One region of the Sagittula stellata E-37 genome, then DNA from elsewhere that is predicted to be linked to it. Evidence: riboswitches for the same ligand, from Rfam matches in the RefSeq annotation. Region 1 holds a riboswitch; each other region holds the start of a gene.
What was found. A riboswitch is a leader RNA that binds a small molecule or an ion and turns the genes downstream of it on or off. The one in region 1 is predicted to bind cobalamin.
Positions count from the first base shown of each region.

Region 2: it holds a riboswitch for cobalamin, as region 1 does, so the genes downstream of both, ABFK29_RS18270 (DUF1636 family protein) here and ABFK29_RS19500 ((2Fe-2S) ferredoxin domain-containing protein) in region 1, are expected to answer to the same signal.
Region 3: it holds a riboswitch for cobalamin, as region 1 does, so the genes downstream of both, bluB (5,6-dimethylbenzimidazole synthase) here and ABFK29_RS19500 ((2Fe-2S) ferredoxin domain-containing protein) in region 1, are expected to answer to the same signal.

Region 1 covers NZ_CP155729.1:4,091,026-4,100,547, reverse strand. Annotated here, with positions in the region: gene ABFK29_RS19520 (ABC transporter ATP-binding protein) at 1-725, opposite strand, end outside; gene ABFK29_RS19515 (ABC transporter permease) at 722-1,612, opposite strand; gene ABFK29_RS19510 (ABC transporter permease) at 1,609-2,550, opposite strand; gene ABFK29_RS19505 (ABC transporter substrate-binding protein) at 2,552-4,087, opposite strand; gene ABFK29_RS19500 ((2Fe-2S) ferredoxin domain-containing protein) at 4,084-4,914, opposite strand; cobalamin riboswitch at 5,033-5,252, opposite strand; gene ABFK29_RS19495 (acyl-CoA dehydrogenase) at 5,531-7,771, shown strand; gene ABFK29_RS19490 (acetyl-CoA C-acetyltransferase) at 7,768-9,051, shown strand; gene ABFK29_RS19485 (3-hydroxyacyl-CoA dehydrogenase NAD-binding domain-containing protein) at 9,051-9,522, shown strand, end outside.
Region 2 covers NZ_CP155729.1:3,823,417-3,832,938, forward strand. Annotated here, with positions in the region: gene ABFK29_RS18255 (hypothetical protein) at 1-1,085, opposite strand, end outside; gene cobN (cobaltochelatase subunit CobN) at 1,082-4,390, opposite strand; gene cobW (cobalamin biosynthesis protein CobW) at 4,436-5,491, opposite strand; gene ABFK29_RS18270 (DUF1636 family protein) at 5,492-5,878, opposite strand; cobalamin riboswitch at 5,980-6,196, opposite strand; gene cobO (cob(I)yrinic acid a,c-diamide adenosyltransferase) at 6,232-6,843, shown strand; gene ABFK29_RS18280 (YrhK family protein) at 7,545-7,811, shown strand; gene ABFK29_RS18285 (cobyric acid synthase) at 7,808-9,253, shown strand; gene cobD (threonine-phosphate decarboxylase CobD) at 9,256-9,522, opposite strand, start outside.
Region 3 covers NZ_CP155729.1:3,582,538-3,592,059, reverse strand. Annotated here, with positions in the region: gene ABFK29_RS17085 (hypothetical protein) at 57-455, shown strand; gene ABFK29_RS17080 (GcvT family protein) at 614-3,118, shown strand; gene ABFK29_RS17075 (hypothetical protein) at 3,067-3,927, shown strand; gene ABFK29_RS17070 (YtoQ family protein) at 3,990-4,439, shown strand; gene ABFK29_RS17065 (glutathione S-transferase family protein) at 4,654-5,352, opposite strand; gene mscL (large conductance mechanosensitive channel protein MscL) at 5,506-5,940, shown strand; cobalamin riboswitch at 6,002-6,192, shown strand; gene bluB (5,6-dimethylbenzimidazole synthase) at 6,236-6,919, shown strand; gene ald (alanine dehydrogenase) at 7,086-8,204, opposite strand; gene ABFK29_RS17045 (Lrp/AsnC family transcriptional regulator) at 8,352-8,810, shown strand; gene ccoS (cbb3-type cytochrome oxidase assembly protein CcoS) at 9,039-9,200, opposite strand; gene ABFK29_RS17035 (heavy metal translocating P-type ATPase) at 9,234-9,522, opposite strand, start outside.

The DNA of each region.
Region 1 (9,522 bases):
AGCCGGCGTGTCGCCACATGCCGTGCCCCATCGTCGAGCGCGGATACAGGCACGTCGTCGACGATCCGTCCCTCGTGCAGGATTGCGGCCCGGTCCGCGTGGCGGCGCACGAGTTCGAGATCGTGGCTGATGAGCAGGATCGCCGAGCCGCTCGCGCGTAACGTCGCCAGGATCTCTTCGGCGCGGTGGGCGTCCAGCGCGCTTGTCGGCTCGTCCGCCACAAGAAGCGTCGGCACATGGGCGGTGGCGGCCACGATGCAGGCACGTTGCAGCATCCCTCCGCTCCAGCAATGCGGGGCCTTCGTCGCAAAGTGTGGCGCGTCGTCTATCCCCGTGGCCGTCAGGCGCTTGGCGATGCAATCGCGGGCGGGCCTGAGGCCACGGCTTCGCCAGGCTTCGCCCACGTGGTGCCCGACGGTGCGCAGCGGATCGCAGGCCGAATAGGGGTCCTGTGCAACGTAGCCGACAAGGGTGCCCCGCAGGCGGGTGAGTTCGTCCTCGCTGGCAGAGATGAGGTCGTGCCCCAACAGGGAAAGCCGCCCTGAAACCCGGGTCCCGGGCCTGTGAAGCCCGAGGACCGCCTGTGCAATCGTCGACTTGCCGGAGCCGGACTCGCCGACCAGCGCAAGGCATTCGCCCGCTTTCAGGGAAAAGCTGACACCGGTGACCGTGGGGCCGGTTCCGTAGGACACGGTGAGGTTGCGGCAGTCGAGGACCGGAGTCATCGCCGCCCGTCCACAGAGAGCACGTCGCGTAGGCCGTTGCTGATCAGGTTCGCGGACAGGACCGAGAGGAAGATCAGGACAGCGGGTCCCCACAACAGCCATGGCGCGACCGCGAAGAACAGGCGCGCCCCCGACAGCATCGCCCCCCATTCCGCCCGGGGCGGCTGCACGCCGAGGCCAAGGAACGAAAGGCCCGAAATCGCGCCCACCATACCGCCCAACGCAAGCGAGGCGACGACGCCGAGATGCAGCGCGATCCCCGGCAGGATGTGGCGGGTCACGATCCGCCAGCCCGGCACACCGGCCATGCGCGCGGCGATCACGTCGGGCCTGTTCCCGCTGCCGATGGCCATCGAGCGCGCCAGCCGGGCATACCAGGCCCAGTCCGCGACGATCAGCGCGATCAGCAGGTTGACGAAACCGGGTCCGAGCACGCCGATCACGGCGAAGGCGAGGACAAGTCCGGGCAGGCTCATCATCACGTCGGCGACACGCATCATCACCGTGTCGACCGGTCCTCCGGCCAGTCCCGAGACCGTGCCATAGACAAGACCGATGGCAAACACCCCGCCCAGCACCGTCAACGCCGCGCCCAGAGTCCGGTGCGCGCCGTCCATCAGCCGGGACAGCAGGTCGCGCCCGGTGTCGTCGGTGCCAAGCAGGTGTGTCGTGCCGGGACCCTGCAAAGCCACGGCGTAGTCGGGCCAGTCGGGTTCATGGGGTGTCCAGACCATGCCGATCAGCGCGAAAGCCAGCAGCAGACCGCCAAGGATAAGCCCCGCACGCCCGCTGCGGTGCCGCCACAACCGGGGAAGCAGCCTACGGGTCGGCGTAGTGTCGGGCGGACGGGCGCGCGCCACGCCTAGACGGGGCCAGATCGCGCTCATGCCCGGGCCGCGCGCAGTCGGGGGTCTATGGCGATGGCGGCCAGGTCGATCAGCAGGCTGGAGACGACGTACAGACCGGCCGAGACAAGCACGAAGGCCTGGATCACCGGAAAGTCCCGCGCTGTCAGCGCCGCCAGCGTGTAGCTGCCAAGGCCGGGCCAGGTGAACAGCTCCTCGATGATCGGCGAACCGCCCAGCAGTGCCCCGATGGACACGCCGATGGCTGTCAGGAAAGGCAGGGCCGCGTTGGGTAGGGCGTGGATCAGCAGGGTGCGCCGTGATCGTGCGCCACGGGCGCGGGACACCTGGGCGTAGCCGCTGTTCATGGCGTCGATCAGCGAGGCCCGCAAAAGCTGCGTCCACCCCGCCGCGCGGTCGACGCCGATGATCAACGCGGGCAGGATGGCCATGCCGAGCGTGCCGCCCGACAGCACCCGGCCCACACCGGCACCCACGACGACGTATTGCAGCGCCAGAAGGCCGAACAGAAACGTCGGCAATGCCGCACCGACCTGCGTGTAGGCACGGATGAGCCTGTCCGGCCAGCGATCCCGGAATGCCGCCGAGATCAGCGCGAGGGCCAGCGCCACCAAAACGGAGACGGCCAGTGCAAGGCCCAGCAAGGTGAGGGTCGCCGGAAGGCGTCGAGCGATCTCGTCCGAGACCGGCTGGCCGGTCCGCCACGACACGCCGAGATCGCCCTGCACCACGCGCCCAAGCCAGGCCGCGTATCGTACCGGGAACGGCCGGTCGAGGCCCATGTCCTCGCGCAGGTCGGCGATCTCGGCGGGGGTGGGTTCATGTTCCGGCGCCTGCGATTTCAGGATCCGGTACGCCGGGTCGCCCGGCGCAAGCGGCAGCATCGCCCAGACCAGCAGGCTGGCGGCAAGCGCGGTCAGCGCGGCCTGGGCAAGGCGTCGAAGGGCGACCCGGATCACGTCACCGCACCGCGTCGGGCGCGGTCTGCCAGCCGATATGCCGCCAGGCGACACCGGGCTCGTAGGTCGACCAGGCGTCCGACACCAGCGCCCGCGGGCGCAGCATGGTCACGTTGAACACGTAGGGATCGTCTTCGACCAGGATGCCCTGAATCTCGCGCAGGATCTCGTTTCTTGCGGTCTTGTCCACCTCCACGGCAAGCGCCGCGATCAGGTCGTCCATGCGGGCGTTGGAATACCCCGCATAGTTCCGGTTGCCGTCCGAGGCCAGATAGCGGGCGAGAAAACCCTGCACCGCGCCGACGGTGGCCGACCCGTTGCCCAGCAGCGCCATGTCCCAGTCGATCGAACCGGAGGTTATCGCCTCGTTGACGTCGTCCACCGACAGTATTTCGGTGCCGACACCAAGCGCGCGCAGATAGGCCTGCAGCGCGTTCGACAGGGGCACGAGGTCGGGCTGTTGCGGGTAGATCACCAATTTGACCGTCAGGGGGGCGCCGTCCTTCGTCCGGATGTCGCCGTCCAGGGTCCAGCCAGCCTCGTCGAGCAGGCGCGCGGCCTCTTCGGGGTCGTGTTCGTAGTTCGCCACGGCCCAGGGGAAGGCCGTGGAATACAGCCCCTCTGCTTCTGCCGTGGCGCCCCGGAACACCGCATCGGACACCTCGGCATAGTCGATGGACTTCATCAGGGCGCGCCGGACGGCGACGTCCGCAAGCGGCCCCTCTTCGGTGTTCATGAAGGCCGCATAGCCGCCGGTGGACAGGTCGCCCAAGGCGAGGTTCACGTTCGGCGTGGCGTCGTAGACCGGCTTGGCCGAGATCTGCGGATAAAGCGCGATATCCCCTTCGCCGTTCTGGATCGCCAGCACCCGGGCATTGAGGTCGGTCACGAAGGTGACGGTAACACCCGGCATGGCCGGCGTACCACGCCAGTAGTTTTCGTTGCGGGTGGCGGTCAGGGCCGCGTCAGTCAGGTCGGTCACCTCGTAGGGGCCCGTATAGATACCGGCATGTTCCAGCGCCTCCCAGTCCCCGTTCGCGGCCTCCACGGCATCGAGATCGTAGATCAGGAAATAGCTTTCGTGGGCCAGCACGTTCGGGAACTCGGGCAGCGGCACCGGTGTCTTCACGGTGATTTCCAGCGGGCCAGTGACGTCGAAGGTCGTTTCTGGCGGCACGACGCCTTGCAGCGACGCCTTGTTCGCCAGCCGGAAGTCCATCAGCCGCTTCACCGCATCCGCGTCCAGTTGGCGGCCGTTCTGGAACGTCACCCCCTTGTTGAGCGTGATAACCCAGGTCAGGTCGTCCACCTGTTCCAGACTTTCGGCCAGCCAGGGCGCCACGGAGCCATCACGCTGGAATTCCATCAGCAACTCGGCCACGCCGAATTCCTGGAACCAGAAACCCTCGGACTCGGGGTCCATGCTGTCGATCTGGAACGACGTAATCACGCGGATCGGCTGATCGGCCTCCTGCGCCGGGGCGGGCTGGCCAAAAGTAAGGGCGGCGAGGGCCAGCGTGGTCGCAAGGTGTCTCATGATATGGTGCTCCTGTGGGGCGTCGTGTGTTGACTGGGCTGGCTGAGCCGGGCGGTGTGGATGTGCAGGTCAGGCAGTCCGCGCCCCGCGCAAAGCACCTCACGCACGAGGCGTCGGGCTGCCGCGCGGTCCGGTACGTGGAACCAGTCGCCTAGCGGGTAGACCGCGACGACGGGCCCCTTGTTGCAGGGAAAGATGCAGCCGGTGGTCGTCGTCAGGCAGCGCTTCGCGATGCCCGCCTCGGCGCATTCGGCCTTGAGGACATGGCTGAGACTCGCGGCATCGCGCATCTGGCAACGCGGCCCGGTGCAGACCAGCAGATGAAAGTCGAAATCGGGAGGGGTGTCCCAGCCGGGCTTGCCGAGCGCGGGTTTCACATTTTCGACCGACGTCGAAGGCGCGGCAAGCAGGTCGCGCAGCATCTCGGTGGGGCCGGCATCCATGCGGGATGGCTCTGGGCCGAGTGTCACGCCGATGGCCGCATTGACCGGTCGTAGAGACCAGTCGGCCAGAACGCCGGGAAGCCAGGCCAGAAGGCTCTCTGGAAACGGCAGTCCGATGGGTTGCAGCCGGATCGCGCGGGCGCCGCCGCGCCGCATCTCGTCCAGCGCCTCGAACAGGCTCCGGCCCATGTCTTCTAGGCGGATGAGCATGTGGGGGCGTTCCGTCGCCGCGGCGCAGATCGCCTCCAGTCGGTGGAAACCGCCTGCGCTCAGGTTGGCCGACGAACAGGCAAAGAGAACCCATTCCACGGGCGGACCCTCAAAGCGGCCCGCGCCGCAACCGTCGTCGTGTCGTCTCAGGGGAATTATCCGTGCATCTGCCATGGTGCCCTCCGCACAAATGCGGGGCGGGCAGACCAGCGATGACATCGGGCACAAAGAGCCGTCCAAACATAGCACATCTCCTGCCGGACACCCCGCCCGGTTAAAAGTGACTGCGGCGCGGAGCGCGCCGGAGATGGCAGGTCTCCTGACTTGCGGGTCAACGCTTTCCCGAACCTTCCCGAGCCGCCTACCGGCCCAGTGGTGTTCTCAGGATCGCTCTCCGCTCACAGTTGCGGGGGCAGTCGCGGATTCGGCACCTTGCGGACATCCTCACCGTGTTCCCTTTTCATCCCGGTTGGCTTGCTGGCGTTCCGGGAACCATCGCGGATCGTTAAGCACGGATACGGCTTGTCCGTCAATCTCCGGGCGCGATAAAATGAGTGTCGACTTCCCGCGAAGAGTGTATGCGCGTTGATCCGTCGGCGCCGGCAACGATACCCAAGGGCGCGTGGCCGAACACCGTCCCGGATCGCAAACAACCCGGACGCGGTGCATCGCCAAAGCCGTCCAGATGCGCTCGATCGCGACGTGCGCACGACGGAACGTCATCCGCCCGGAATGCAGCGCAGCAGGAACCCTTCCACCGCCGGGGCGTTTTCCGGGTGGAGGAACCGCCATGTCATTCAGAAAGAATTACGTCACCAAGCCGATTTTGAAGTGGGCGAGGGGGGCGATGCCGTCGCTGTCCTCGACAGAGGCCGAAGCCGTCTATTCCGGAGACGTCCACTTCGAGGCGGAACTGTTCTCCGGCAATCCGGACTGGACGATGCTGCGCAGCATGAAGGCGCCCGCCCTTACCGACGAGGAGCGGGATTTCATCGACGGGCCATGCCGGACCTTCTGCGACATGATCGACGTCTGGGATATCGACAGGCGCACCGGCGATCTGCCCCGCGAGGCGTGGACCTATCTGCGCGACGAAGGCTTTTTCGGCATGATCATCCCGAAGGAGCACGGCGGACTCGGTTTCTCTGCCTATGCCCATTCGGAAGTCGTGCGCTACATCGCGGGGCATTCCGTCGTGGCGGCGGTGACGGTCATGGTGCCCAATTCGCTCGGTCCCGGTGAACTGATCCTGCAATTCGGCACCGACGCGCAAAAACGGCACTGGCTGCCACGCCTCGCGCGCGGCGAAGAACTGCCCGCCTTCGGGCTCACCTCCGAAGACGCCGGATCGGACGCGTCGGCCATGACGGACGAAGGCGTCGTCTGCAAGGGGCAGTGGAATGGCGAAGAGGTGCTTGGCATCCGCATGACATGGGCCAAGCGCTACATCACGTTGTCGCCGGTCGCCACGGTGCTGGGTCTTGCCCTGAAGCTGCGCGACCCGGACCACCTGCTGGGCGAGGTCGATGACATAGGGATCACATGCACGCTCGTTCCGACGGATTTGCCGGGGGTGGAGACCGGCCGCAGGCACCTGCCCTCGGGGACCATGTTCATGAACGGGCCGACCACCGGCAAGGACGTCTTCGTGCCGCTCGACCATATCATCGGCGGGCCGGACTATGCGGGGCGCGGATGGATGATGCTGATGAGTGCGCTGGCCGCCGGGCGCGGAATCTCACTGCCATCGCTGTCGGCCGCAGCGGCAGCCATGTCCGCGCACAGCACCGGCGCCTATTCCCGCATCCGCAAACAGTTCAATCTGCCCATCGGGTTGTTCGGCGGCGTGCAGGAGCCCATGGCCCGCATCGCTTCCAACGCCTACACGATCGATGCGGGCCGCCGCCTGACGACGGCGGCGTTGGACGACGGGTACAAGCTGGCCGTGATATCCGCGATCATGAAGTATCACGCCACGACCCGGATGCGTGAAACGATCAACGATGCCATGGATGTGCATTCAGGCAAGGCGGTCATCGACGGTCCGTTGAACTATCTCCAGTCGCACTATCGCGCCATTCCCATCGGGATCACGGTCGAGGGCGCGAACATCGTGACCCGCAACCTGATCATCTTCGGGCAAGGGGCCATCAGGGCCCATCCGCATCTGCTGGACGAAATCGAAGCGATACAGGAGCCGGACCCGGACAAATCGCTCGACTCCTTCGACACCCATTTCTGGGCGCACGTCGGACACTCCCTCCGAACGGTCTGTCGCGCGGGATGGTCGGCTTGGACCGGGCGTGGCAAGGCCCCCGACGATGCAGGCAAGGCGACACCGTTCTATCGGCGCCTGTCGCGCTGGTCTGCGGCATTTGCCCTGACGGCGGACATGGCGTTCCTGACGCTGGGGGGCGGTCTGAAGCGGCGCGAGATGATCTCGGCCCGGCTGGGGGATGCGCTGTCGGAGATGTATCTCGTGGCTGCCGTGCTGAAGCGTTGGGAAGACGACGGGCGTCACGACGCCGACCTGCCCTTGGTGCGCCATGCCACCGAAACGAGTTTCGCCCGGATCGGTCGCGCGCTCGACGAGGTGATCGCCAACATGCCCGCACGCTGGGTCGGCTGGCTGCTGCGGCCCATCCTACGTCCCGGTGCCCATGCGCGGGGTCCCTCGGATCAGGTGATCGAGGAGGTCGCCAAGCTGATCTACGAGCCATCGGACACCCGCAGCCGTCTGGTCGGCCACTACTACGCGCCCAAGCCCGACAGTGGTCTGGGCCTGCTCGATACGGCGTACAAGCTGGTGCTGGAAGCGGCCCCTCTGGAAAAGCGTCTGCGCGATGTGCGCAAAACCCCGCAGGAAGGGCTGGACGCAGGACTGCTCTCTGAGGCCGAATATGCCCAGCTGCAGAGAATGCAGGAGGCTGTGCAGAAGGTTGTCGCCGTGGACGACTACACGCCGGAAGAGCTGGCGGATCTCTACCCCGAAATGACCCCACCGACCGACTGGAAGGAGGCCGCCGAATGAGCCGCCCCGTATACATCGTCGACGGCGCGCGCACGCCTTTCCTCAAGGCCCGTGGTCGCCCTGGCCCGTTCACCCCCGTAGACCTCGCCGTGCAGGCCGGGCGACCTCTCTTGTTGCGGCAACCGTTCGAACCCACGGCCTTCGACCTCGTGATCCTTGGCTGTGTCAACGTCATTCAGGACGAGATGAACCCGGCCCGGGTGGCGGCAATCAGACTTGGCATGGGAGAGAACCAAGTCGCGTTCACGGTGCAGATCAACTGTGGGTCCGGCATGCAGAGCATCGACACGGCCTATCGCTATATCCGCGAGGGCAGTCATGAAATGATCCTTGCCGGCGGCACGGAGGCGCTCAGCCATGCGCCGCTGGTCTATAACCGCGACGCGACCGAATGGTTCGGCGAGATGGCCCGGGCACGGGGGCCGCTGGACAAGGCGAAAGCCATCGCAGACGTCCGGCCGGAATTCTTTTCGCCCGTGATCGGGTTGGAGCGCGGGCTGACCGATCCCATCACGGCGCTCAACATGGGACAGACCGCAGAAGTGCTGGCCCACCGCTTCGGTATCGATCGCAAGATGGCGGATACCTATGCCGATGAAAGCCACCATCGCCTTGCCGCCGCGCAGGAGGAAGGACGGCTCAGGGGCGAGGTGCTGCCGGTCTTCGACCGGGACGGCAATGTACACGAGGTGGACGACGGTGTGCGGCCCAATTCTTCGATCGACAAGCTGGCAAAGCTGGACCCTGCCTTCGAAAAGCCGTTCGGCAAGGTAACGCCCGGAAATTCGAGCCAGATCACGGACGGGGCGTCATGGGTCATCCTCGCCTCGGAAACCGCCGTGGAGGCCCATGGCCTGACCCCGCTGGCCCGCATCGTCGATACGCAATGGGCGGCGCTCGACCCGCGCATCATGGGGCTGGGTCCGGTCCTGTCCTCGACACCGCTGGCGCAGCGTCACGGCCTCTCGGTCGACGATGTCGACCTTTGGGAGATCAACGAGGCCTTCGCCGCGCAGGTGCTTGCCTGTCTGGCGGCCTGGCAGGACGACTCATTCTGCCGCGACATACTGGGTTACGACACCGCCTTTGGCCGGATCGACCGGGGGCGCCTGAACGTCGACGGCGGGGCCATCAGCCTCGGCCATCCGGTCGGCACCAGCGGAAACCGCATCGTGCTGCACCTCGCCAATGCGCTGAAGGCGCGCGGGGGCAGGCGGGGAATTGCAACGGAATGCATCGGCGGCGGTCTGGGCGGCGCCATGCTTTTGGAGGCTGCGTGATGACCTTGTTCAACGAGATCGACCCCGATGACGCCCCCGGCGCCACCCGCCCCCCCGAAACGGAGAACTGGCGTCGCGCCGAGACCGACGGGCTGCTGACCCTCTGGCTCGACTGCCCGGGCACCAGCACCAACACGATCTCCGAAACGGTGTTGCGTGAGTTGGACGTCTTGCTGGACGACGCGAAACAGGCGCAGCCCCGCGGAGTGGCGCTGCGCTCCGCCAAACGCGGCGGGTTCGCCGCCGGGGCCGATATCGACGGCTTTGCCGACCTGCGCGGTCAGGGCGCGACAGAGATGCTGCAGCAGGGGCACGATGTGCTGGACAAGCTGGCCGCCTTGCCGGTTCCGACCATTGCCGTCATTCACGGCGCAACGCTTGGTGGCGGTCTCGAACTCGCGCTTGCCTGCGATTACCGCATCGGCGTCGAGGGGGTGAAGGTCGGCTTTCCGGAGATACAGCTTGGACTTC
Region 2 (9,522 bases), 270 kb from region 1:
TCATAGGCCCCGTCCCGTCCCGTGACGGTGACGGCGGCAGGCCCCGCGCGGGCGCAGCCCTTGGCGCAGCCCGAGACGTGCAGGTCGCGCACATGCGGCGCGAGGCGGCGGGCGAGGCCTCGGGTCTCGACCGTGGCCTGCGGGCAGAAGGGCGCGCCCCGGCAGGCGGAGACGGTCAGCAGCGGATCGTCCGGGTCGGTGATGAAATCCGGATGGTCGACGGGCGTGCCGCCGTGCAGCAGGAAGACACGCCAGGGGGTGACGGTGAGCACGGTCGCCCCGCTGCGCGCGAGGAGGTCGGCGAGGCCGGCGGCCCCGATCCGGCCAAAGGGGGCGGCGTAGCCTGCCGTTTCGTCCCGGCTGACGCCGGGCCGACCCGCCGGGGGCTCTGCCCCCGGACCCCCGAGGTATTTCGGCCAAGATGAAGGCAGGGGGCGCGTGGTCTGCCAGCTGTCCGGCAGACCGCCCGCGGCGGCCCAGGCCCGGGCGCGCCGCTGGTCCGGTGTCCGGGTTTCGGCAAAGAGGGTGGCCAGGGCGATGAGTTTGGGGATGGCGTCGCACTCTGTGACAGGCAGCCCCCTGTCGGCGCCGTCGGTGCGCAGGATCAGGCCATTGGCGGACATCTCGAGGCGGAAGTCAGCGGGGTCGTTCGTCAGCACCGGCGCCGGGCCGGTGTCAACGGCGAAGCCGACCTTCGCCGGCAGGTCCGGCAGGCGGTCCAGTGCATCGTAGAGCGCCTGTGTCAGGCGGTGGGTCAGATCGCCCCCGGCATGAGCCGGGGCGACCAGCACGTTGCGGCGGCGTTCGGTTTCCGCGTCCGCGTCGAGCAGGCCCTGCCCACGCAGCCCGTCGAGGAGCGCCGGGTGGTCGTCTGCGCTCACGCCGTAGATTTGCAGGTTCGCGCGGTTGGTCATTTCCAGCCCGCTGTCGCCGTGGCGCGTCGCCAGCGCGCAGAGCGCCAGCCCCTGCGCCGCCGTGAGACGGGCGAAGTGGGGCCGGACACGCACCACCAGACCGTCGCCGGAGGCCATGGGGCGGAGCGCCCCGGGGCACCAGCCGCGCACCTGGGGAGAGTTGCCGGTCATTCGGCGGCCCCTTCGATACGGGTCGCCATATCGGCGAGGATGGAGTTGCGGCGGCTGCTCCAGAGGCCCGCCCGGTGCAGCTCCGCGAAGCGGGCCTGCATTGCCGCATGGGCCCTGGGGTTGGCCTCGCGCAGGAAAGTGTCGGTCTCCGGATCGCCCAGCGTGGCCTCGTGGTAGAGATCGAAGAGATGGTCGGGAACCGCCCGGGCGAGATGTGCGAAGGCGGCCATGTGGTCGAGCGTGGCGGCGATTTCCGCCGCGCCACGGAAGCCGTGGGGCCTCATGCCCCGGATCCAGGCCGGGTTGGCGGCGCGGGCGCGCACGATGCGGGCGATCTCTTCGGGCAGGCTGCGGGCGCGCGGGCGGGCCGGGTCGGTGTTGTCGAGGTGCCAGAGCGCGGCATTGCCTCCGGTGACCTGCTGGGCGGCGGCAAAGCCGCCTTCGTGCCCGACGAAGTCCATGGCGAGGAGCAGGTCAGTTTCCGGCAGATCGTGCAGGTGCACGAAGCTGTCGGCGGCGGCGACCCTGGCGGCGATGCCCCGGGCATCGCGGGTGGCGCTGTCGCCATCGAGCGCGAAGGCGGAGGCGGCAAGCCAGGCCTCGCCCGCCGCGCGGCGGCCCGCGTCGCTGTAGTCGTCGAGCGTGTCACCCATGTTCAGGCCGAAGCTGCCCGGCGCCGGGCCGTAGACGCGGGCGAGATCGGCGCGCCCGCCGAAGGGGTTCCAGTCCGGCGCCTCGTCGCGTTGCGCCAGCGCACGGACGGCCTGCGAAAAGAGCGCGGAGAGGCTCGGGAAGACGTCGCGAAAGAGGCCGGAGACACGCAGGGTGACGTCGATGCGCGGGCGGTCGAGTTCGGCTATGGGCAGCACCTCGATCCCGGAGACGCGTTCGGAGCCCTTGTCCCAGACCGGTTTCACGCCGAGCAGGTGCAGCGCCATGGCGAATTCCTCGCCCGCCGTGCGCATGGTGGCAGAGCCCCAGAGGTCGACGATCAGGCCGCGCGGCCAGTCGCCTTCGTCCTGCAGATGGCGGCGCACCAGCTCCTCCGCCAGTTTCACGCCCTGCGCGTATGCGGCGCGGGTCGGGACGGAGCGCGGGTCGGTGGTGAAGAGGTTTCGTCCCGTGGGCAACACGTCGCGGCGGCCGCGGTAGGGCGACCCCGACGGACCGGGTGCGATCCGGCGCCCGTCGAGGGCCGCAGGGATGGCGCGGCGTTCGGCCTCGGGCGATCCGGTTGGATCGCGGGAGGCCTGCGCCGAAAGGTCGTCGCGGCCCCAAACGTGCAGGCCCTCGCCGAACTGGCTTTCCTTCACGTCGCAGACGAAACGGTCGATGCGGGTGATCGCCTCGGCGATGGAGGCGGCGCGGTCGAGGCCGAGGTCGTCCTCCACCCCCAGCGCCTGCGCCTCGTCGCGGATGTCGGCCTGAAGCCGGTCCCGGCGGCGCGGGTCGAGCCCGTCGGCGTTGGAGAATTCGTCCAGCAGTGCCTCGAGCCGGGCGAGCCGGTCGGGGGTTCCACTTTCGCGCAGCGGCGGGGGCGTGTGGCCAAGGGTCAGCGCGCCCAGGCGGCGCTTGGCCTGCGCGGCTTCCCCGGGGTCGTTGACGATGAAGGGGTAGATCACCGGCAGGGTGCCGGTCAGCGCCTTCGGCCAGCAGGCGGCGGAGAGCGCCACGGATTTGCCCGGTAGCCATTCCAGCGTGCCGTGGGCGCCGATGTGGATCAGCGCGTCGGCCTGCTGTTGCAGCCAGAGGTAGAAGGCCACGTAGCCGTGGCAGGGCGTGCGCGACAGGTCGTGGTAGTCGTCGTCGCGGGTTTCCGGCCTCCCGCGTTCGGGCTGCAGCGCGACCGTCGCGCGGCCGCAGCGGATGGCGGCGAAGCGGAAGGCGCCATCGCGGACAAGCGTGTCGGTGTCGGGCTCGCCCCATGCGGCGTGGAGGTCGTCCTGCAGACTTTGCGGCAAATTGGCGAGAGCGGCCTCATAGGCGCGCAGCGGCCAGCTTTCGGTTCGGGCCAGAAGCTCTGCGGGCAGGTCGGCGGGGGCGTCCGTCACGGCGTGACCGGCGTCGCGCAGGTCGTCGAGGATGGATCGGGCAGAGGCCAGCGCATCGAGGCCCACGGCGTGGCCGATGTTCCAGTCCTTGCCCGGGTAGGTCGACAAGATCAGCGCCGGGCGGCGGTCGCCGGGCGCGCGCCGGGCGAGCGACAGGCGCGCCTCTACCCGGTCGGCGAGGGCGGCGATGCCTTCATCATGTGCGGCGTGGACGGCGCGGGCGAACTGCAGGTCGGAGTCCCGGTCGCCGGTTTCCTTGAAGGAGACGGGTTCGCCCAGGATGGTGCCATCCACCTCCGGCAGCACGACGTGCATGGCCAGATCGGCGGGAGACACGCCCCGGTCGGCTTCCGCCCAGGCCTTGCGGTCGGAGGTCGACAGCACGCACTGGAAGACCGGCACGTCGGCGGCATCGAGCGGCGAGGTGCCGTCCGCGCCCTTGCCGGAGAAAGCGGTGGCGTTGACGATGGCCGCCGGGGCCAGAGCGGCGATCTGACGGCGCAGCCAGCCTGCCGCTTCGGGCGCCTTCAGGGACGGGACGAAGAAGGCAGTGACGGCGAAGCCGCGCGCGGCAAACTCCTCGTACAGTGCCCGGATCGGCGCGAGGTCGGCGGAGACGAGGTAGGAGCGGTAGAAGACCAGCGCCAGAGGGGTCTTGCCGGACACCCGCGTCAGCACCGGACAGGTCACGCCGTGTTCGGGTGTCCAGCAGCTGAGCGGCGGCAAACCCTTGGCCCCGCGCACAGGCCCGGCATAAAGGCCTGCCGCCAGCGCCAGTTGCGCCAGTGCCGCCTGCGCCGCCACGGTGCCGCCCGCGTCGCAGAGATGCGCCAGCCGCCGCAGGGTCGACACCGGCAGAGTCGACATCTCGTCGAGGCGCGTGTCCTCGCGCCCGTCGGCGGGCAACACGGCCAGCGCGATGCCCTTCTGTTGCGCCAGCGACAGCACCTGCTGCAGGCCGTAGGACCAGTAGGGCACGCCGCCGATCAGGCGGATCAGGATGCCCTTCGCGCCCTCCAGCGTCTGTTCCACGTAGGTGTCGACCGACAGCGGATGCCTGAGGGCGGCGAGATTGGCGAGACGGAGCGTGGGCATCCGCCCCTCTGGCCCGCCGCCGCGCCGCCAGCCTTCGGCAAAGGCGCCGAGGTCGCTGTCGGAGAACGACAGCACGACGAGGTCCGCCGGGCTCTGGCCCAGGTCCTGCGGCGTCTCGCTTTCTTCGAGGCCGTGGCTTTCGCGGAAGATGACGTGCATCGGCGGTTCCCGGAAAGGCGGCGCACAGCCCCGCCCTACCTTACGTCATTCTGCGGCGACAGGCGCGGCCCCGAGGACCGCCCCGATGGCCTCGGGTTGGATGTCGTCATGTTCCGCGATGACCACGACCCGGCTGACGCGCGCCTCGTCCGGCTTCCACGGGCGGTCGTACTGATGACGCACCCGCGCGCCCACCGCCTGCACCAGAAGGCGCATAGGCTTGCCCTTGACGGCGGCATACCCTTTCACCCGAAGGATGTTCTGCTCCTTCGCGAGGCGCTCGATGGCGGCGACCAGCTGGGCGGGACTGTCCTGTTCCGGCAGCTCCACAACGACCGATTCGAAGTCGTCGTGCTCGTGATCGTCGTGGTCGTCGTGATGCGAGGGGCGCGCGTCCATGTCGTCCTCTGCGGCGGCTTCCAGCCCGAGGATCACGCGCGGGTCGACCACACCTTCGGCCACTTCGACCACCGGCAGCGGGCGCGGTGCCTCGGCGGCGATGATCGCCTTGGCCTTCGCCACGCCTTCGGGTCCGGCGAGGTCGGGCTTGGTCAGCAGGATGATGTCGGCGCAGGAGATCTGGTCCTCGAAGACCTCGCTCAGCGGCGTCTCGTGGTCGATGCTGTCGTCGGCCAGACGCTGCGCGTCCACCCGCGCCACATCGGGAGCGAAGCGGCCCGCCGCCACGGCCTCCGCATCGGCCAGCGCGATCACGCCGTCGACGGTGATCTTCGACCGGATGTCGGGCCAGTCGAAGGCTTTCAGAAGCGGCTTCGGCAGGGCGAGGCCGGAGGTCTCGATCAGGATGTGGTCGGGGCGCGGGTCGAGCGCCATCAGCGCCTCGATGGTGGGGATGAAGTCGTCGGCCACGGTGCAGCAGATGCAGCCGTTGGCGAGCTCCATGATGTTCTCGGCCGGGCAGTCGGGGATGGCGCAGGATTTCAGGATGTCGCCGTCCACGCCCACGTCGCCGAATTCGTTGACCACCACGGCCAGGCGGCGGCCGCCGGGGTTCTGCATCAGGTGGCGCACCAGCGTCGTCTTGCCGGAGCCGAGGAAGCCGGTGATCACGGTGACGGGGAGTTTGGCTAGATCGGTCATTCAGTCGGCCTCCACAGGGGTGTTCGGGGTCAGGGGCGGAATACGCGCCACGCAGTTGCGCTTGAAGTGTTCGGGACGCTCGCGCCACGGGATCAACCCGTCGCCGGTCGCGTGATAGCGCGCCGCGCCGTCGAGCAGCATGTCCGGATGCGACGCCTCGTCGACATTCCCGAACACGTAGGTCCAGCGGTCGCCGCCGCGCAGGGCGACGGTACAACCGGCATCGCAATTCTGCAGGCATTCGACGGCGGTCAGGCGCAGGCCCTCGGGCAAAGGCCGGTCGGCAAGGGCATCGTAGAGCGCCTGCCCGGGCCGGCGGTCGTCGGCGGGGATGTCCTGCCCCCGGCGGCACTTCACGCAGACCAGAAGTTCGGTCTCTGACGGCATGGCGACCTCGCGCATCTGGGGGGACCTTGAGCGGGGCACGGGCCAAGACAGGCCCTCTCCCGACCCCGGATCACCCCGTCCGGTTTCGTTCCTCCGCCCCTTCCACGGCGCGGCCACTGGCAGGTCTCCCGGCTTGCGGAACTGGGCGGCAGGCAGTCCTGCCGATCCCAACGGAACCCGGCCTTCCCGGCGATGTCGCCAGTGGCTTCGGGCCCTTTCCGGTCACGGTCGCGGGGGCGGCTGCGCCTGACCCCGACGCGGGGCTGCGCATTCCCTTTTCACCTGCTAGACACAGGCACCAGCACTCCGGCTGATGCGCCGGACGCCCGGCAATGTCAAGGAGAGCCCGCGCCATGAGCGAAGACGAAAACGCCCGCCACACCGAAAAGATGAAGAAGATCAAGGCGGCCCGCGACCGGATGATGGCGACCAAGACGGAGGAGAAGGGCCTGATTATCGTCCATACCGGGACCGGCAAGGGCAAGTCGTCCTCCGGATTCGGCATGATCATGCGCTGCATCGCGCATGGCATGCCCTGTGCGGTGGTGCAGTTCATCAAGGGCGCCTGGCCCACCGGCGAAGGCACGTTCCTGCGCGAACGCTTCGCGGCGGAGTGCCGGTTCTTCGTGTCGGGGGAAGGGTTCACGTGGGAGACGCAGGACCGCGAACGCGACATCGCGGCGGCGCAAAACGGCTGGGAGATCGCCAAGACGCAGATCCTCGACCCGGAAGTGCAGTTCGTTCTGCTCGACGAGATCAACATCGCGCTGCGCTACGACTATCTCGACATCGACGACGTGGTGGGGTTCCTGCTGGAGCAGAAACCGCCGATGACCCATGTCTGCCTGACCGGGCGCAACGCCAAGCCCGAACTGATCGAGGCGGCGGACCTCATCACCGACATGACGCTTGTCAAACACCCGTTCCGTGAAGGGGTGAAGGCGCAGAAGGGCGTCGAGTTCTGAGATTGTGGCGCCGGATTTCGGCTCGCCTGCGGCGACCCGACCCGCTGGGGGTTCCCCCCAGACCCCCAAGGTATTTGGACCAAGATGAAGGCAAGACTTCTTTAATCGGAATCGGAGAGGCTGGCCGGGCGGTACAGGGAGAGGTCCCGATGACCGCCCAAGGTGAAGGCACCGCGCCTCCCCCTTCGACGAAGGCCCGAGGCGCGGTGTCCGACCCGCCCCTTCATCTTGGCGAAAAATACCTCCGCCGGAGGCATCCTGTCCGGGCCGTTTGCGCCGTTTGACGTGTGGGGACGTGCGTCAGGGAAACGGGCAGGCTGTTCCGGCTGGATCAGTGGGCGCGGCGAGCGGAATTTCTGCAATGCGCTCTCTGCCCCTGGTGCCTGTCTTCGGAATTGGGTGAGGCCGGGGCGTCCCTGGGAGCGGCGCCGTGTGGATGGCGTTGCGCCTGGCCTGGGGAAGGTCGACGTTTAGCTCATTGCTTGCCACCACGGGACATGACCGGTGCGCGAAGATTTCCGGTAGCGGTCAACGAGACAACGGACTTGCTTCGGCGGTTCTTGCCGGAACGAACAGTGGCCGGTCGTGGGTTCGCGGGCGGGCGCTTCGGCATGCCAAGATGGTTTCGGCGCGTTGACCCTGCGTTCAAGGCTGGTAACGGTGGATGTCACTATCCCGAAACCAGCGAGGACCACCGCCAGATGTTCAGGAAACGGCTGCAGGACGCCACCTCCCGTCACGAGGAGGTCTACGGCTTCTACGAGAAGATCTATACCGTCATCGACCTCTGCGCGGGGCTCGCGTTTCTCTTCGGATCCATCCTCTTCTTCTGGGAAGACACGCAATACCCGGCGACCTGGCTTTTTACCGTGGGCTCCGCCCTGTTCGTCGCGCGGCCGGCGTCGCGGTTCGCCCGGGAGTATCACCTTGCGCAGCTCCCGCTGCCCGGGGATCGTGACCCGGAATGACGCGCGCCCTGATGCTTCAGGGCACCGGGTCCAACGTGGGCAAGTCGGTGCTGGTGGCCGGGCTATGTCGGGCGGCGCTGCGGCGCGGCCTCTCGGTGGCGCCGTTCAAGCCGCAGAACATGTCGAACAACGCCGCCGTGACAGTCGACGGCGGCGAGATCGGCCGCGCGCAGGCGTTGCAGGCGCGGGCCTGCGGGCTGGAGCCGCTGACCGACATGAACCCTGTTCTGCTGAAACCGGAGACCGACGTGGGATCTCAGGTCGTGGTGCAGGGCAAGCGGCTGGCGACGGTGAAGGCGCGCGAATACGCCGCCCTGAAGCCGCAGTTGCTGGGTCATGTCCGCGAGAGTTTCGCGCGGCTGAAGGCGCGCCATGACCTGGTGATCGTCGAGGGCGCGGGTAGCCCGGCAGAGGTCAACCTGCGCGCCGGCGACATTGCGAACATGGGTTTTGCGGAGGCCGTGGACCTGCCCGTCGTGCTGATCGGCGACATCGACCGCGGCGGCGTCATCGCGCAGGTGGTGGGCACGCAGGCGGTGCTGTCACCCGGCGACAACGCGCGGATCGAGGGCTTCCTGATCAACAAGTTCCGTGGCGACCCCTCGCTTTTCGACGACGGCTATGCGCTGATCGAGGCGCGCACCGGCTGGCGCGGCTTCGGCACCGCGCCGTGGTTCGCCCATGCCTGGAAGCTGCCTGCCGAGGATGCGCTGGACATCCGGGCCCCCGTGCGGCAGGAGGGGCTGCACATCGTCTGCCTGCGCCTGTCGCGGATCGCCAATTTCGACGACATGGACCCCCTGGCGCAGGAACCGGGTGTCCGGCTGACCATGCTGGGCCACGGAGAGCCGATCCCCGGCGATGCCGATCTCGTGGTCCTGCCCGGCTCGAAGAGCACGCGGGGCGACCTTGCCTTTCTGCGCGATCAGGGCTGGGACATCGACCTTGTCGCGCATCACCGGCGCGGCGGCCATGTGCTGGGGATCTGCGGCGGCTTCCAGATGCTGGGACGGCGGGTGGCCGACCCCGACGGTATCGAGGGCGCGGCGGGCGAGACGGCGGGGCTTGGCCTTCTCGACGTCGACACGGTGATGACCGGCGACAAGCGCCTGACCCGCGTGGACGCGCGACACGCCGCGACCGCCCTGCCCTTCGCCGGATACGAGATCCATATCGGGCGGACGACGGGCACGGATTGCGCGCGGCCCTTCGCTTTCGTCGATGGCCGCCCCGAAGGCGCCTGTTCGCCGGACGGGCGCGTGACGGGCAGCTACCTGCATGGCATGTTCACCGACGACGCCTTCCGCGCCGGATTCCTGAAGCGGTTCGGGGTGGCCTCGTCGCAAGCCTACGACGCGACGGTGGACGCGACGCTGGATGCCCTTGCGGACCACCTCGAAACGCATCTCGACGTGGCGGGACTGCTGGCGGCGGCACGCTAGGCTCAGCGCAGGGCGGCCTCCACAATGGGCCATTCGTCGTGGCCCGGCAGGCCCAGCCGCAGCCATGTGGCGCTGTAGGGGAAGACGCGGCTCCAGACATGGGCCTGCGCCAGGCGGTCCTGTGCCGCCGTTGCATCGGGCACCTCGTAGGTCCGGAAGAGCGGGCAGCCCCCCGCCAGCGGCCAGCCGCGCGCCATGGCGAGCGCATCCATAGCGGCGCAGTCGCGGTCGAGCCGGGCAATGGTTTCGGCCTGCCATCCCGTGTCGGC
Region 3 (9,522 bases), 510 kb from region 1:
ACAAGCCGGTCCGCGCCGTTTCATTCGCGTTGTATTTCAGCAGCGAGGGATTTGGGATGATGCACATTTTTTGGGCGGTTTTGGCCGCGCTTTTCATGGCGCAGGGGGCGGCGGCGGACAGTTGTTGGGATCACAACGGATCGGTCATGCGCCTGACAGCGGCGGGGGCGCAGCGCACGTTCCTTTACGAGCGTCCGCGCACGGGCGTCGCGCGGGCCGGGGTCGGGACGGGAACATGGCTGTTTTCAGGGACAAAGACCGGCGATTGGTACAGTGGAACGGCGCGGGTCTTTTCCAGCCAGTGCGCGCCGCTTGAGTACCGCGTGGAAGGGCCGGTGCTGCAGAACCCGCTGCGGGTCGAGATGCGGGGCAGCCGCCAGATCCACGACAACTGCGTGCCGACCGGGCGCTGGACGGAGGACGTGCTGGTCTTTTCCTACCTCTACGGCTGCTAGTCCGGACCGCAGGCGGCGCGAAACGCGGGCGGCGTGTCGCTGTCTGCGCAGCCTGTCGGTTTTGCGCATCGACATGTCGGGTGGGCCGCGCGCCGGTTGCATGATCCGATAAAAAGGCGGGAAAGAATCCTTGCCCCGGACAGTGGAGTGCGCCCCCGATGAAGACCAATGTCAAAGCCCTAGTCGTCGGCGGTGGTGCCGTCGGCACCTCCATCGCCTACCACCTCGCCAAGGCGGGCTGGGACGATGTGATGCTGCTGGAGCGCGACGAGCTGACCTCCGGCTCTACCTGGCACGCCGCCGGTCTGCTGCCGTATTTCAACATGTCGTACGCCACGACCCACATCCACGACTACTCGATCAAGTTCTACAAGACGCTGGAAGAAGAGACCGGCCTCGACGCGGGGTTCTTCGTGGTCGGCAACCTGCGCATGGCGCAGACCGATGCCCGCATGGACGAATACATGGTCTATGCGACCACCGCCGAAACCTGCGGTGTGCCGTTCGAGTGGATGACCCCGGACGAGATCAAGGCACGCTGGCCGCTGATCAACACCGAGGATCTGAAAGGCGCGATCTACCACCCGACAGACGGCTACATCAACCCGGCGGACGTGACGATGGCGATGGCCAAGGGAGCCCGCCAGCGTGGTGTCACGATCGAGCGCAAGTGGCAGGTCGACGGCTACGAGTGGACCGGGTCCGAGTGGAAGGTGACCGTCACCAAGATGGTGGAGAAAGGCGGCAACCTCGTGCCTTCCGAGGAACAGCAGGTGATCACCGCCGAGCACGTTGTGACCGCGACCGGCAACCACGCGCAAAAGACCGCGCGTCTGCTGGGCATCAAGACACCGGCGATCCCGGTCGAACACCAGTTCATCGTGACGGAGCCCGACCCGGCGCTGGTGGAATGGCGCAAGACCAACGAGCAGCACCCGGTCATCCGTGACGCCGACGCCAAGTGGTACGTCCGCGAGGAGCGCGGCGGCTGGATCCTCGGCCCCTACGAGCTGAACGCGCCGGCGCGCTTCGAATACGGCGTGCCGGATTCGTTCCGCGCCGATCTCTTCCCGCTCGACCTCGAACGGATCGAGGAAGAGTACATGTCGATGATCCACCGCATCCCGTCGTCCGAGACGGTCGGTCTGAAAGACGATTTCAACGGCCCGATCTGCTACACGCCGGACGGCAACCCGCTGATCGGCCCGGCGCCGGGCCTGCGCAACATGTGGCTGGCCGAGGGCTTCTCGTTCGGGATCACCGCCGCCGGTGGCGCGGGCTACTACCTTGCCCAGATGATGGTCGAGGGAGAGGCCGAAATCGACATGGCCTCGCTCGACCCCAAGCGGTTCGGGTCCTGGCAGACCACCGAATGGTCGGTGAAGAAGAACGAGGAAGCCTACGAGCACGTCTACATCCTGCACCACCCGGACGAGGAGCGCCCGGCGGCGCGTCCGCTGCGCACCGGCCCGGCCTATGACCGGCAGAAGGCGCTCGGCGCGCAGTTCGGCTGCGTGAACGGCTTCGAGCGTCCGAACTACTACGGCCCACTGGATGCCGCTGACAACTTCGACCACGACGCGCGCAGCTTCCGGCGCGGCGGCTGGTGGCAATATGCGGTCGAGGAGGCCAGGGCGATCCGCGAGGGTGTCGGCCTGATTGACGCGACCGCCTTTGCCAAGCACACCGTGACCGGCGCGGGCGCGACCGAGTTCCTCGACCGCTTCACCTGCAACAAGCTGCCGAAGATCGGGCGCATCAACCTGACCTACGCGCTGACTTCGAAGGGCACGACCCGGACGGAGTACACCATCGTTCGCAACGGCGAGAACAATTACTATCTCGTGTCGGCGGGCGCGTGGCAGGCCTATGACCACGACTACCTCGTGAAGGCGGCAGAAGACTTCATGGCGGAAACCGGCAAGCTGGTGATCGTGCAGGACGTGACGACGCAATGGGGCGTCTTTGCTATCGCCGGACCGAAGACCCGCGATGTGCTGGGCCAGCTCATCCGCGACGCGGAGCCGGGTACCGCGCTGTCGAACAAGCGCTTCCCGTGGCTCTCCGCGCGGCAGATCGAGCTGGGCATGTGCCCGGTCAACGCGATCCGCGTGGCCTACACCGGCGAACTCGGCTGGGAGCTGCATCACCCGATCGAGATGCAGAACTACCTCTGGGACCTGCTGATGAAGGCGGGCGAGGCGCATGGCATCAAGCCGGTCGGCGCGCGCGCGCAGAATTGGCTGCGGCAGGAGAAGTCCTACCGCGCCTTCGGCAACGAACTGGGCCGCGACGCGACCCCTGCCGAGGCCGACCTGCCGCGCTTCATAGACCTGTCGAAGGACTTCTTCGGCAAGGCCGAGATGGAGGCGAAGGGCATCCGTTCGAAGTGCGTGACGCTGCTGGTCGACGGCCCGGCGGACGCCGATCCCTGGGGCCGCGAGGCGCTTTACACGCCGGACGGCGACCGGGTGGGGCGCCTGACCTCGGGCGGCTATTCCGTGGCCTTCGGCAAGTCCATCGGCATGGGCTACGTGAAGCCGGCGTTGGCTGTGGAGGGCACGAAGCTTAAGGTCAGGATGTTCGACCAGCTCTGGGATGCGGAGATCACGTGCGACAGCCCCTACGATCCGAAGAACGAGACGATCCGCAAGGACGTCTGACCTTTACTCCACGTGCCGGGCGGGTCCTTCGCCCGGCGCTGATCCTGTTGCTGGCCGTCGCCCTCCTGGCGGCGGCCTTTTCCACGCGGAACCCGGCGACACGCGCCGCCGAGGACTACGCCCGCCAGATCGCCACCGCCAGCGCGGGCACCTACCTGACGCTCAGGACGCTGAACGCCTTCCTGTCGACGGCACAGGAACTGGAGGTCGGCGGAAGCTTTGTCGTGCAGGGCAGCGCGCAGCCGCTGAAGTGGCTGGAGCCGGTGGACGACACGGTCGAGCGCATCGCGCAGGTGGTGTTCTTCGTCATGGTGGCGACCGGTGCGCTGGCGGTCGCGCTGGCGCCGGCCTCGGGCGTGGGCTGGGCGGTGCTGGCGGGCGCGGCGCTTCTGGCGCTGGTCACGGCAGGACGCGGCAGGGGCGGCCACGTGGCGCGGCGCATGGGGCTATACGGTGCCTTCCTCGCCGTGGCGCTGCCGGGGGCGTTCCTGCTGTCGGCGCTTCTGGCGGACCGGATGACCGCCCAGGTCTGGGCGCGGCACAGCGCCATCGTCGACGAGATCACCGCGCAGGTCGACCCGGCGGTGGCGGTGCCTGTCGAGGGAAGCGGTGTCATGGGGGCGCTGCAGGGCGCGCGGATGGAGTTCGAGCGCTATTCGACCATGGCGGGCGCGCTTTACGAGCGGTCGGATGCGCTGGTGCAAAGCCTGATCGCGCTGCTGGCGGTGTTCCTGTTCAAGATGCTGGTTCTGCCGCTCATGATCCTCGCAGGTGCCTGGATCGGTCTGAGGGCGCTCGACGGGCGGTGACTTGCCATTCCGGGCGGGTCGGTTAGGTGTCTGGGATCATCAAGGCGAAGGGAGGCCGCAGCATGGCATTCAGGGTTTACCTGTCGGGCGAGATCCACACCGACTGGCGCGACCGCATCCGCGACGGCGCGGCGGGACTGGGCATCGACTTCGACGGCCCGGTGACGGATCACGGCAACAGCGACGACTGCGGGGTGGCGATCCTCGGGGCGGAGGACGACAAGTTCTGGCACGACCACAAGGGCGCCAAGCTGAACGCGATCCGCACACGCAAGGGCATCGCGGAGGCCGACGTGGTCGTCGTGCGCTTCGGCGACAAGTACAAGCAGTGGAACGCGGCCTTCGATGCGGGCTATGCCGCCGCGCTGGGCAAGTCTCTGATCATCCTGCAACCGGAAGAGCATGACCACGCCCTGAAGGAGGTCGACGCCGCAGCGCTGGCCGTGGCGCGGACGCCGGAACAGGTGGTGCAGCTTCTCGCCTACGTCATCACCGGCACACTGCCGGGCTGAGGAAGGAGGGCGGCGCGAAGCCCCGCCCTACCTGAGGACGCGACGGATGCGGTGTGAGTGCACGGACCGGTGTGACCGGTTGCGTGGGCTCCCGCGTGCGTTGGCCGTGCCCGGGCCCCGGGCCACGCATCGGCCAGATCGGGTCGGTGCACGTCCCTGTCCACGCGGCGCGGCGCCCCGCGGCGCGGGGCTGTGCGCCGCGCGCCTGCGAGCGTTAGTCGCGCGCCGGGATATTCACGCCGTGTTGCACCGCCGGGCGCTCGTAGAACCGCTTGACGTAGGCCACGCAGTTGGGATGGTCGTCCCAGCCCACCACGTCGCGCGCGCCGTAAAATTCGAGCGCGTTGAGCCACGGGCAGAGCGCGATGTCCGCCACGGAATACGGCCCGGCGATCCAGTCTCGACCGTCCAGCGCGCCTTCGACAACGCTCAGCAGCCGCCGCGCCTCGTTCACATACCGGGTGCGGGGAAGCGGGTCCTTCACGTCCTTGCCCGCGAACTTCCAGAAGAAACCGAGCTGCCCCAACATCGGTCCGACGCCGCCCATCTGGAACATCAGCCATTGCGTGATCTTGTGCCGCTCGGTCGCGGTCTCGCCCAGCAGCATTCCGGCCTTCTCGCCGAGATAGAGCAGGATGGCCCCGGATTCGAACAGCTCCAGCGGCGCGCCGTCCGGGCCGTTCGGGTCGATTATCGCGGGGATCTTGTTGTTGGGGTTGAGCGACAGGAACTCAGGGCTTTTGACGTCCTTGTCCGACAGGGTGATCTTGTGGGCCTCGTAGGGCAGCCCGGTCTCCTCGAGCATGATCGACGCCTTGACCCCGTTGGGCGTCGGGAAGGCATAGAGCTGGATGCGGTCGGGGTGCGCGGCGGGCCAGCGGCGCGAGATCGGATGGTCGGCAAGAGCGGTCATGATGCGTGTCCTCGTTAAGGAAGATGTCCTGGCCGACCCTAGTCCGGCATTTCCCGCTTTCCCAGCCGATCCGGCATGACATAATCCTGTTTGTGCAAAAACACCCCGCAGGACATGTGGCCAAGCATGCCGGCGCTCTTACGGAATGGGAAAATGATTAAGGAATTCAAGGATTTCATCGCCAAGGGCAATGTCATGGACATGGCCGTGGGCATCATCATCGGCGCGGCGTTCACCGCGATCGTGCAGTCGCTGGTGGGCGACATCATCAATCCGATCATCGCCTTGTTCACCGGCGGCATCGACTTTTCGGGCTGGTTCTATGCGCTCGACGGCAACGAATACGCGTCGCTCTCGGCGGCGACAGAGGCGGGCGCGCCGGTCTTTGCCATCGGCAAGTTCATCATGGCGGTGATCAACTTCTTCATCATCGCCTTCGTGGTCTTCATGCTGGTGAAGATGGTCAACCGCGCGAAGGCCGCCGCGATCCGTGAGCGTGAGGAAGGCCAGCCAGCCGAAGCCACGCCGTCCGGCCCAACGGAACTGGACGTGCTGCTCGAGATCCGCGACACGCTGAAGACACGCTGACCACGTGACGGCAGACCGGTCCCGTCCGGGGGCGGTGCACTTGCGCCAAGGGGCGGGATTTGCGATCCCGTCCGTGTCAGGTGCCTCCGTCCTCGGGGGAGAATCGGGAAGCCGGGGCAGAACCGGCGCGGGCCCGCCGCTGTGACGGGGACGGGGCGGACACATGGCCACTGGGCGTCAGTCAGGCGCTCGGGAAGGCGTCCGTTCCGGATGATCCGAAGCCAGAAGACCGGCCTGACGGCATGGCGGCCCCGCCTGGACAGCGGGGGCGCGCAGGCCTTTGGGAGGTGACCCCATGACAGGACCGGTGAACCGCCGATCCCCGGCGCCCGTTGCGGCGCGCGCGTTTTCGGACGAGGAGCGGCGGGCGCTCTACGACGTGATTGCCCACAGACGGGACGTGCGGAACGAATTCCTGCCCGATCCGGTGGACGAAGACGTGCTGCGGCGCATCCTGGAGGCGGCGCATGCCGCGCCATCGGTCGGGCTCTCGCAACCCTGGGATTTCATTCTGCTGCGCGATCCCCTGCGCCGGGCGCAAGTGCGGGCCGCATTCGCCCGCGCCAACGACGAGGCGCAGGCGATGTTCCCGCCGGACAAGCGGTCGGCCTATGCCGCGCTGAAGCTGGAAGGGATCGAGAAGGCCCCCCTGAACATCTGCGTCACCTGTGACCGGTCGCGCGGCGGACCGGTCGTGCTGGGGCGCACGCATCAGCCGGAGACGGATCTCTATTCGACGGTCTGCGCCGTCCAGAACCTCTGGCTGGCGGCGCGGGCCGAAGGCGTCGGCGTCGGTTGGGTCAGCATCCTCGACGAGGCCGACCTGCGCCCGATCCTCCGCCTGCCCGAGCACGTCCGCGTGGTCGCCTACCTCTGCGTCGGCCACGTCAGGGAGCTGTTCGACGGCCCCGAACTCGCAGCGCGCGGCTGGGCGCGGGCGCGCACGCTCGATGCGCATGTCCGCGAGGAGGGCTGGTAAGGCCAGCGCCCGGGCCGCCGTCAGCACGACGCATCCGACCGCCGATATTCAGGTCGCAACCTTCAAAGAACCCGCTGCCGGCTTCTTTGCTTCCAAAATACTCCGGAGGGGTTCGGGGAGGCAGAGCCTCCCCGACCGGTCGCCGTGCGCAGCACGGCGAAACCGCTCAGGCCGCCAGCGCGGCCGCCGGCGTGATCGCGGCAAGCCCAAGCGCCTCGCCCACCGCGGCGTAGGTCAGCTTGCCCGCATGCACGTTCAGCCCGGCCAGAAGGTGCGGATCGTCGGCGCAGGCTTTCTTCCAGCCCTTGTCGGCCAACGCCAGCATGAACGGCATGGTCGCGTTGCCCAGGGCGATGGTCGATGTGCGCGCCACGGCGCCCGGCATGTTCGCCACGCAGTAGTGCACGATGCCGTCGACTTCGTAGATCGGGTCCTGATGGGTTGTGGCCTTCGAGGTCTCGAAGCAGCCGCCCTGGTCGATGGCCACGTCGACGATCACGGCGCCGGGCTTCATCGTCGACAGTTGCGCGCGGCTGACCAGCTTCGGCGCGGCGGCGCCGGGGATCAGCACGGCGCCGATGACCATGTCGGCCTCGGCCACCATCTCGGCGGTGTTCCCGGCAGAGGCGTAGCGGGTCTTGAAGACCGAACCGAAGACGTCGTCGAGGTAACGCATCCGCGACAGGGAGCGGTCGAGCACGGTGACCTCGGCGCCCATGCCCGCGGCGACGCGGGCCGCGTGGGTGCCGACGACGCCGCCGCCGATCACCGCGACCTTCGCGGGGCCGACCCCCGGCACGCCGCCCATCAGCACGCCGCGGCCGCCGTTGGCCTTCTGCAGCGACCAGGCGCCGACCTGCGGGGCGAGACGGCCCGCGACCTCGGACATCGGCGCCAGAAGGGGCAGGCCGCCACGGTCGTCGGTCACGGTTTCATAGGCGATGCAGGTCGCGCCGGAGGCGATCAGGTCGTGGGTCTGCTCCGGATCGGGCGCGAGGTGGAGATAGGTGAACAGCACCTGGCCCTCGCGCAACATGGCGCGTTCGGGGGCCTGGGGTTCCTTCACCTTGACGATCATGTCGGCGGAGGCAAAGACCTCGGCGGCGGTGTCGGCCAGCGCGGCGCCCGCGGCGGTATAGTCTTCGTCGGTGAAACCGGCGCCGAGGCCTGCGCCTTTCTGGACGATGACCGAATGGCCATGCGCCACCGCTTCGTGTGCGGCGTTGGGCGTCAGGCCCACGCGGAATTCCTGGGGTTTGACTTCTGTCGGGCAGCCGATCTTCATGACGCGATCCTTTGAGCCTGGGTCCTGTTGGGGTGCGGCAATCTACCATGAACGGCTTGCAAAAGGGTCCGAGACTGGGGCACCTTTGCGCACCGCCGCGCACGATTGTTCGACGGTTTGCAGGCACCGCGGGAGGAATCTTCGAATATGGCGCTAGACGAGACGGATCGGCGACTGCTCAGGGTGCTTCAGCGCAAGGGCCGCATGTCGAACGCGGACCTCAGCGAACAGGTCAACCTGTCCCCCTCGGCCTGTCACCGGCGGGTGCAGCGGCTTGAGGCGGACGGCTACATCCGCGACTACGTGGCGCTTCTGGATGCGCGCAAGCTGTCGCTGCCGACCACCGTCTTCGTGGAGATCACCCTGCAGGCGCAGGCCGACGAGGTGCTGGAGGCTTTCGAGACCGCCGTGTCCCGCGTTCCGGCGGTGCTGGAGTGTCACCTGATGGCGGGCACGGCGGATTACATCCTGAAGGTCGTGGCCGAGGACACGGAGGATTACGCCCGCATCCACCGGCAGTATCTGACCCGCCTGCCGGGCGTCGCGCAGATGCAGTCGTCCTTTGCGCTGAAGACGGTATTCAAGACCACGGCGCTGCCGGTCTGAGCCGGGGCTGTCGATCGGCCCGACCGGGCCGGTTGGCCGCGTATGCCATGCGGATGACCTCTCTGCGGGCGCCTGGCGTGGATGTGGGGAGGGGGCGCTGCCCCCGTCTCCCTGCGGGAGACCCCCCGAGGTATTTTGACCAAGATGAAGGGCAGCAGAGGGCTGACGGGTGCCGGTCGCGGTGCGCAAGGCGGTCCCGTGTGGCGGGAAGCCGGGCGCTTTCTCGGGTCAGTCCTGCTTGGGGCGGTCGTCGTAGTCGCCCGAGAGGATGCGTTGCGCGTCGCCCTCGGGGTCCTCGTACTGGTTCGAACGGATCGTGAAGACGAAGAATAGGAGCCCCATGCCGCCCAGCACGAGGGAGATCGGGATCAGGTAGGTGAGAACGTTCATCGGTCGTGTGCCTTTCGTGCGGGTCGGGGCGTGTCAGCGCAGGCGCAGGGCGTTCAGCGAGACGGTGACGGAACTAGCGGACATGGCCAGCGCGGCGATCAGCGGCGAGCAGAGGCCCGCCACCGCGAGGGGCACCGCGATGAGGTTGTACCACGTGGCGATCGTGAAGTTTTCGCGGATGCGCTTCACAGCTTTGCGGGCGGTGGTCGCGGCCTCCGGCAGGGGCGCGAGGCTTTGTCCCAGAAGCACGATATCGGAGGCCACGCGCGCCGCGTCGAGCGCGGAGGCCGGCGAGATCGAGACATGCGCGGCGGTGAGCGCC